2 linked regions of the Luteibacter rhizovicinus DSM 16549 genome follow. The protein of the gene in region 2 binds, or shares a complex with, the protein of the main gene of each other region. Links are inferred from orthologs where the notes say so. Each region holds a gene or a part of one and is shown on either strand. Other genes may lie near its edges.

Region 1 (3,921 bases), 350 kb from region 2 along the record:
CTGGAAATCGAGGTGGGTGTAAATCTGGGTCGTGGCGATGTCGGCGTGGCCGAGCAGTTCCTGCACCGAGCGCAAGTCGCCGGAGGACTCCAGCATGTGGCTGGCGAAGGTATGCCTGAGCATGTGGGGATGTACCCGCTTGGTCTGGCCGCTGGATAGCTTGGCCAGCCGCATCTGCACCGCACGGGCGCTGATCGGTGCCCCGCCGCGGCCCTTGAACACGGGCTGCTCCGGTCCCGCGCCGCCTAGCGCGGCGAGTGCCTTCAGGGCCGTGATGGCGAAGCGGCCGACCGGCAGGATGCGCGTCTTGCTGCCTTTGCCGAGCACGCGCACCTGACCGTCTTCCAGGTCGAGGTCGCCCCAGTGCAGGCCGGTGAGCTCGGACAGACGCAGGCCACTGGAATAGAACAGTTCCATCATCGCGGAGTCCCGCGGCGCCAGCGTCCCGCCGAGCGTGGTCTCGACCAGCTCCTTGGCCTCATCGGCGTCCAGCACCTGCGGCAGCTTGCGGCGCACCTTCGGCCCACGCACCGCCGCGGCCGGGTCGTGGGCCAGCTGGCCCTCCCGGGTGAGGTAACGGAACAGGGTGCGACAGGCCGAAAGCAGGCGCTGGATGCTGTTGGGCTGCAGGCCGCCTCGATGTTCGCGGGCGATCATTCCGCGTAGACGATCCGGACTGAGCGCATCGAAGCTCGCCAGTCCGTCGGCTTCCATGAAGCGGAGCAGCTTTTCCAGGTCGCGGCGATACGCCGCCAGCGTGTGGACCGACGGCGCACGTTCGGCAGCGAAGTGCCGAAGGAAGGCCTCGACGGCCTCGCGTGGACTCACGCCGCCTTCCGTGCCCGTTCGATTGCCGAGCCGACCGTGGTCGAAATCATGTCCAGGAACAGGGTGCCCATACCCGGATGGAAGCGGTCGGCGTCGGCGCTGCCGATCGCCAACAAGGCGTCGGGACCCACGCGCATCAGGGCCGCCGAACGGACATCCGGGGCTTCGTTGCCGAACAGACGGTGCAGCTTGTCCGGTGCGAGTCGGCCGGCAACGGGGTCGGCGTGCTCGAGAAACGAAGTGAACTCGGGCAAGCCCGAGCTGCCGCGCGGCTCGCGAAGCAGCCACGGCTCGTCGGGCAGGCCGGCAAGGTCGCCAAAGAAGACCAGGCGAATCCGCTCGGACTGGAAATCCTCGGTGAGGCGGCGGACCACGCTGCGCACGGTCTCTTCGATGTCCTTCGCGCTGAGCAAGGCCAGCATCAGCCCGTGGACACGGCGCATCAGCTTCTCGTTGTCCCCGGCGATCGAGGCGAGTTCCTTCAGCCGTGTCTCGAGCTCCGCATTCTTCTCACGCAGGCCGCGCAACTGGTGCACGGCGAGCGACGCCGCCGGGCCGTTGCTGCTTGGCAGGGTGAGCGCGTTGGCGAGCTCGGGGTAGTCGGCGAGGAAATCCGGGTGTCGCCGCAGGTAGGACGCCACGGTGGCTGGCTTGATGTCGCCGTCGATCGCGGTGTCGGTCATGGGGTTTGCTTCCTGTTTGTCGTCAGTGTGCCCCGTTCGCACGCGAACGTCACACTTCGCCTTCGAAAACAAAGGCGGCCGGGCCGGTCATCCACAGTGTGTGGCCAGGACCGTGCCATTCGATCGTCAAGGTGCCGCCCGGCAGTTCCACGTTCACCACCGGAGCAGCCATGCCGAGGGACTGGGCCACGGCGGCCGCGGCGCAGGCACCGGTGCCGCAGGCGCGGGTCCAACCGCTGCCGCGTTCATGCACGCGCAGACGGAGCCGGTCAGGCCCCAGGCGTTGAGCGAAGCCGACATTCACGCCGAGCGGGAAGGCCGGATGGGCCGTGAGCGCGGGGCCGAGCAGGTCGATACGTGGATCGGCGAGGTCGTCGTCGAACACGACAGCATGCGGATTGCCCATCGAGACGGCGCCGAAGGTGATCCGTTCGCCGACGACGTCGAGGGTATACGTGGCGGCCAGCGCGGACGCGGCGAATGGCAGCGAGGCCGGATCGAAATCGGGCTCGCCCATGTCGACCACGACGCGGCTCTCGTCGAGGACCCGCACCGTGACCGGGCCGGACGGGCTTTCCAGGCGAACGTCGGTGTCGCGCTCGATCACGCCGTCGCGGTACAGCCAGGCAGCGACGCAGCGAACGCCATTACCGCACTGGCCCGACGGCGAACCGTCCGCATTCCAGATGCCGTAATAGAACTCGCAGGACGGATCGCGTGCCGGCTCGATGCTGATCAGCTGGTCGAAGCCGATGCCGGTGTGGCGATCGGCCAGGGCCGCGATGCGGGCCGCGTTGGGCGTCCGCCCCGCGTCCTCGCGCCAGTCCACGATGACGAAGTCGTTGCCGATCCCATGCATCTTGGTAAAGCGATTGGGCATCGTCGTTACTGGTGAATGACGGAGTTGAACGGGGTGATGGTGCTGCTGGCCTTGGCCGGGCCTTCGACCGTCGAAGCGGTGGCCGGATGCGCCGCCTGCGGGCTGGCTGTCGTGCCGGGGGCCGGCGGCGGAGGCATGAACAAGTCGCCCTTCTGGCCGCAAGCGGAGAGCACGGCGGCAGCGGTAGCGGCGATGGCGAACGGCAGGATCAGTCGGCGCATGGGCGATTCCCCGTAAACGGCGGCCAGTATAGCCCTGCCGTGCTCAGAGCGGCTTTTCGAAGCGCAGGGCATCGGCGCCGTCGGCGTAGTAGCGCGCGTACTCGCCGATGATCCGGTAGCCACGGTGCTCATACAGGCGAATGGCCACGGCATTGTCCTTGCGCACCTCGAGTCGGAGCGCACGGCAGCCGCGCGAGCGCGCCGTCTCTTCCGAAGCCTCGATCAGCGCGGAGCCCACGCCCTTGCCCTGGGCCTGCGGCTTGGCGGCAATGGAATACAGGCGGGCGACCGTGCTGCCCTTACGGAAGAAGACGACCGCGGTGCCGAGGAAGCGGCGACGGTTGGCACTGGCAACGAGCACCAGGGCGCTCTCGCTGTCGAGGTGCTTGCGATACTGGGCACGGCTCAGTCGGTCCTGCGCGAAGCTCGATTCCTCGAGGGCGACCAGATCGTCGAGATCGCTGACCTCGGCGCGACGAACGCGAACCGCGGCGGTTACCGGGGGTGGACGCATGCGCTATGGAAACTCCGGCGCGAGGGGGATGACGGCTGCGGAGCCGGACGGGGAGAATCGGCAAGCGCGGCACTGTAGACCTCGTGCCCGGGCTGATCAATGACTTTTTCATGAACTCGTTTAAACGGGCTTCAGCGCTGGCGCTTGTGCGCCGTGGCGCCGGAGGACCACACTGCGCCACCGACGAAACGAACGGCTCCATGTGGGGTCGCAGTGCAGGTATTCGTCGTCTGTCGAGGTCTCATGAGCCGGCTCGTCATCGTCGTGGAAAAAGCCTCGGACTGGGGCTCCTACTACCCATCCACCGATGTCGTCAGCGCCATGGACTACCTCCGTGAGCCCGTCGGGAGCGACGACGAGCGCACGCACGTCGTCAATCTGTGCCGCAGCTACAAGTACCTGGGCACCGGTTACTACGTGTCCCTGCTGGCCGAAGCGCGCGGGCACAAGGTGATTCCGTCGGTGCGCACGGTGAACGACCTGCGCCGCCGCTCGCTCTACGGCCTGGATATCGACGACCTCAACCAGAAACTCGCCAACTTCCTGCCGGCGGGAGGTCGCGACACCACCGATTTCGGCGTGCTGGTCTACTTCGGCGAGACGGCCTACGAGGACCTGCAGGATCTTGCGAGGCAGATCTTCGAGATGTTCCCCTGCCCCCTGATGCGCATCGAATTCGAGCGCGATCGCGTGTGGCAGGTCTCGTCGATCAAGCCCGTCGGCCTGCATACGCTGGATGACGCCCAGGAAGATGCCTTTGCCCAGGCGCTGGACAAGTTTTCCCGCAAACTCTGG
Region 2 (3,945 bases):
GGAATCGTACGCGTGACGGGCTCGTCGCCGTCCGGGCTGGCGACGACGCGCAGGCGCGTCGGCTTGAACCCGGCGGGGAGGGTGAAGCTTCCCTGGATCTGCTGGAAATATTTGAACGCAAAGGCGGGCCCCTGCGCCGCGGCGGGCTGGCCGAGCGCCGGCCCCTCGAGCGTCGTGACCTTGCTGCCCTGGATGCCCTCGACGGCCACGCTGAGGTTGCCCTTCAGCACCTCGCCGCGCCGCGCGTTCTGGGTGAGCGTGATCACGACGTTCCAGGCGTTGGGCGATCCCTTGACCGGCTCGGTGCGGGCACCCTGGACTTTCAGCCCGTCGCGCTGGCCATTGCCGCCGACGAGGCGCGAATAGAACGCGAGGTCGGTGCGCAGGCCGCTGATTTCCTCGTCGCGCTCGGCCAGGTTTCGCTTGAGTTCCTTTGCGGCGATGCCGGCGACCTGGTCGGCGCGCTGGAGGTTGGCTACCTGTTGGCGCAAATCCTCGTTTTCCTCGCCGAGCGCGCGAGCGCCCGTCCGGGAGGTGACAGCGGCCGGCCCATGGCTGGTCAGCATCCAGACAAAGAGTCCGACGACGACCAGGCTGGCTGCCCACAGGCCGAGCAGCAGCGCCCGCTTGCGGCCCTCGCGAACCGTGTCGGCGAGGGTGCGCACGACGAATCGTGGCGGGTGCCGGGAAGCCATGGGCGATTCCGTGGAGGAGGCGTGAAGGCCGGATGGTATAGCCCGCCCCTCCCTCCAGGGTCAACCGACAGCCCCCCAAACTGGGACCAGCCGCACTATGTGGGAGTCGATTCATCGGCGAAAGAATCTCGCGACCACCACAAAAAAAGCCGCCTCGCGGCGGCTTTTTTCTTCAGTCGATAAAGGCGGACCTCAATCCGACAGCTTCCCCACCTTGCTCAGCATGTACCGCTCCGGACCGATGTCCGAGATCAGGCTGAACTGCGTTTCGAGCCAGTCGATGTGCTCTTCTTCCTGGCCAAGGATGAACTTGAACAGGTCGCGGCTGACGAAATCGTGGATGCCTTCGCTGTAGGCGATCGCCTCACGCAGGTCCTTGGTCGCGATCATCTCCAGATCGAGGTCGCCCTGCAGGGCTTCGACCACGTTCTCACCGATGCGCAGCTTGCCCAGGTGCTGAAGGTTCGGCAGGCCGTCGAGGAAGAGAATCCGCTCGATCAGCTTGTCCGCGTGCTTCATCTCCTCGATCGACTCTTCGTACTCGTGTTTGGCGAGTTCGTTGTAGCCCCAGTCCTTGAACATCCTGTAATGCAGGAAGTACTGGTTGATCGCGGCGAGCTCGTTGTAGAGCACCTTGTTGAGAAATTCGATGACCTTTGCGTCGCCCTTCATGAGGGGTCTCCCTGACTGTTCAGGGCACGACTATACGTCGCGCCGAAAGGGCATGACGAAACGAGAATGAAGACGGTTCGCGTCCGCGAAAACGCTACGAATGCGCTCAGGCGGGTGTCGGCAGGAAGGTCAGGACCGACCGGGTCTGCTCGACGGCGTCACGCAGGCACTGGCGGGCTTCCGGTTCGCAGGCGCCGCAGCAATCCGAGCAACCCGTGCGGGCCTGGAGCTGGGCAAACGACTCCACGCCCTCGGCCGCGGCGCGGCGGATGGCGTGATCGGTGACGGCATTGCACATGCAGATGTACATGGGTGCGCATTCGAATACGAATGCGAACGATTGTCAACTACACAGATGTGAAGGCGGCCCGAGGGCAGGTCTGACTACTCGCCGCCCTGGGCCAGGCGCAAGGCCTCGGCTTGCTGGGGGCAGGTGCCCACCGTGACCGAGCAGGTGACCTCGACCGTCGGGGCGAACTGGCGCAGGGCCCGCTCATAGACCTGACGCTTGAAGTTCACCACATGATTGGCCGGGTACCAGAAATCCACCCAGCGCCAGGAGTCGAACTCGGGCTTTTCGCAGGCATCGAGCTTCAGGGCGTCCTCGCTGCCGGTCAGCCGGAGCAGGAACCAGACCTGCTTCTGGCCGATGCAGGTAGGGCGCTGGTGGTGGCGGACAAAACGGCTGGGCAGGCGGTAGCGCAGCCAGCCCCGGGTCTCGGCCAGCACTTCGACGTGGTGGGCGTGCAGGCCGGTTTCTTCCTCCAGCTCGCGGTACATCGCCTCCAGGGGGGTCTCGTCGCTGCGCATGCCTCCCTGCGGAAACTGCCAGCCGTCACGGTTCACCCGACGCGCCCAGAACAGGCGGCCGTCCCCATTGAGGAGAACGATCCCCACATTCGGTCGATAGCCATCAGCGTCGATCATCCGCCCTCCGCGAACGTGCCGCGATACGCCCGATTCAACCACACCGCGAGAAGCGTGTACAAGGCGCTACTTGAACGGAGGGCTCGCCCCGATTAAACTGCCCGGCCTTCGTGAGCCCGTCTCACGAACGACCAGGTTCCACGGCTAGGTAGCTCAGCTGGTCAGAGCGCGGCACTCATAATGCTGAGGTCGGCGGTTCGAGCCCGCCTCTAGCCACCAGAAAAAGAAGAAGCCGCGCCCCCCAGGGTGCGGCTTTTTTCTTGCTCGCTTTCCGGGCGTCAGATCGCCCGCAGGGACTCCGTTTCGGCCACATCGTCGACGCGTGGTGGGTTATCCAGCACGGCCCGCGCCAGCTCGATCACGTTATGCACCCGTAGTTTGGCCATCAAATTGGCCCGGTGCAGTTCGACGGTCTTCGGGCTGATGTTGAGCTCGCCTGCGATGACCTTGTTGAGCTTGCCGTTCATGATTCCGTCGAGCACCTGGGACTCGCGTCGCGTCAGTCCGACATCGGGACGCAGCGAGGCCAGCGGGCTTGCCGCCGGCTCATCGGCGGTCGGCTCGTCGTCGGCCAGCGGCATCAGGAAGACGGCTTCAAAGGCACCGGACTTCGCGTCGATGGCCTGTCGCGTCATCCGGAAGCGCCGCGCCGGGGCCTGCCTGTCACGGAAGATGACGTCTCCCGTGTCGCCGACGGGCTCGAGGTGGTTGTCGATCCATGTCGGGCCGGCACGGCCTCGACCGATGCCGAACTCGCTCAGGAAGGCGCCGTTGATCATCACCACGCGCCCACTGTCGCGCTGCCACACGGCGCAGGGCCAGGGCAGGGCAGCAAGTACTTCCTCGGCCAGTCCGCACAGGGGCGCACTGTCGGGCAAACCACGTCCAAGGCCCATGAAGCCTCCCGGTAAATGTGGCTTGCGGAGCCCCCGGCTCCGCGCGTGTCGTTTTGAGCGTAATGCTTATCCCATGAAAGCGGCCCGGATCGTCCGCGTCATCCGTAAAAGTGCGAACCCGGTCGTGAAGGCCTATGGGCGGAAATCGTCGACGTGACTGTACGTTAGAATAGACGGTCACTTCTCGCGACCCGAACCGATGCGCATCTTCAAGACGTTCCATATCGAGGCGGCCCATCGGCTGCCGAATGTGCCCGAAGGGCATAAATGCTCGCGTCTGCACGGGCATTCGTTCCGCGTGGAGTTGCACGTAGAGGGTCCCATCGATCCCGTGTTCGGCTGGGTCATGGACTTTGGCGACCTCAAGGCGCGCTTCCAGCCGCTCTACGATCGCCTCGATCACCATTACCTCAACGACATCGACGGCCTGGACAATCCCACCAGCGAAAACCTGGCGCGCTGGATCTTCGAGCGCCTTCGTGTCGACGTGCCTGGCCTGGCCCGGGTCGTCGTCCATGAAACCTGCACCTCGGGTGCCGAGTTCTCCGCCGACATGGTCTAAAGCTGCCTACGCAGGAATTCGCGGTTGCCGCGTTGCAGCAGACGGGTCTACACTCCCGCACCTCCCCGTTCCCCAACGGTCGTATCGATGTCACACGCAAGCGGTTATGCCGATTTCGCCCGTTTCGTCGAACAGGCTACCGCCGCGCAGGCGCTGGCCTGGCGCGGCATGGAGCGTGTCGCCGATCTGCACC

What was found. The genes of interacting proteins can lie anywhere in the genome.
Region 1: the proteins of BJI69_RS05905 (region 2) and dapF are in contact, whole or in part, in a solved structure (PDB 5YGU), measured with the Escherichia coli proteins. The link is inferred for Luteibacter rhizovicinus DSM 16549 from one-to-one orthologs.

The regions. Positions count from the first base shown.
Region 1 is NZ_CP017480.1:1,635,339-1,639,259, forward strand. The notes cover bases 477-3,289. They hold dapF (diaminopimelate epimerase), read right to left. Parts: upstream 2,392-3,289; coding sequence 1,561-2,391; downstream 477-1,560. Other genes in these bases: BJI69_RS07430 (tyrosine recombinase XerC), read right to left, coding at 477-828; BJI69_RS07435 (DUF484 family protein), read right to left, coding at 825-1,511; lptM (LPS translocon maturation chaperone LptM), read right to left, coding at 2,397-2,612; BJI69_RS07450 (GNAT family N-acetyltransferase), read right to left, coding at 2,656-3,126. In the rest of the region: more of BJI69_RS07430, read right to left, coding at 1-476; BJI69_RS07455 (RimK family protein), read left to right, coding at 3,370-3,921. UniProt on the Escherichia coli protein: Involved in the succinylase branch of the L-lysine biosynthesis and in the biosynthesis of the pentapeptide incorporated in the peptidoglycan moiety. Catalyzes the stereoinversion of LL-2,6-diaminopimelate (L,L-DAP) to meso-diaminopimelate (meso-DAP).
Region 2 is NZ_CP017480.1:1,280,717-1,284,661, reverse strand. The notes cover bases 524-3,360. They hold BJI69_RS05905 (RNA pyrophosphohydrolase), read right to left. Parts: upstream 2,295-3,360; coding sequence 1,752-2,294; downstream 524-1,751. Other genes in these bases: BJI69_RS23005 (LuxR family transcriptional regulator), read right to left, coding at 2,573-3,190; BJI69_RS05910 ((2Fe-2S)-binding protein), read right to left, coding at 1,474-1,677; bfr (bacterioferritin), read right to left, coding at 888-1,367; BJI69_RS05920 (DUF6776 family protein), read right to left, coding at 524-665. Also shown: more of BJI69_RS05920, read right to left, coding at 1-523; 6-carboxytetrahydropterin synthase QueD, read left to right, coding at 3,390-3,752; BJI69_RS05885 (phasin family protein), read left to right, coding at 3,840-3,945. UniProt on the Escherichia coli protein: Master regulator of 5'-end-dependent mRNA decay.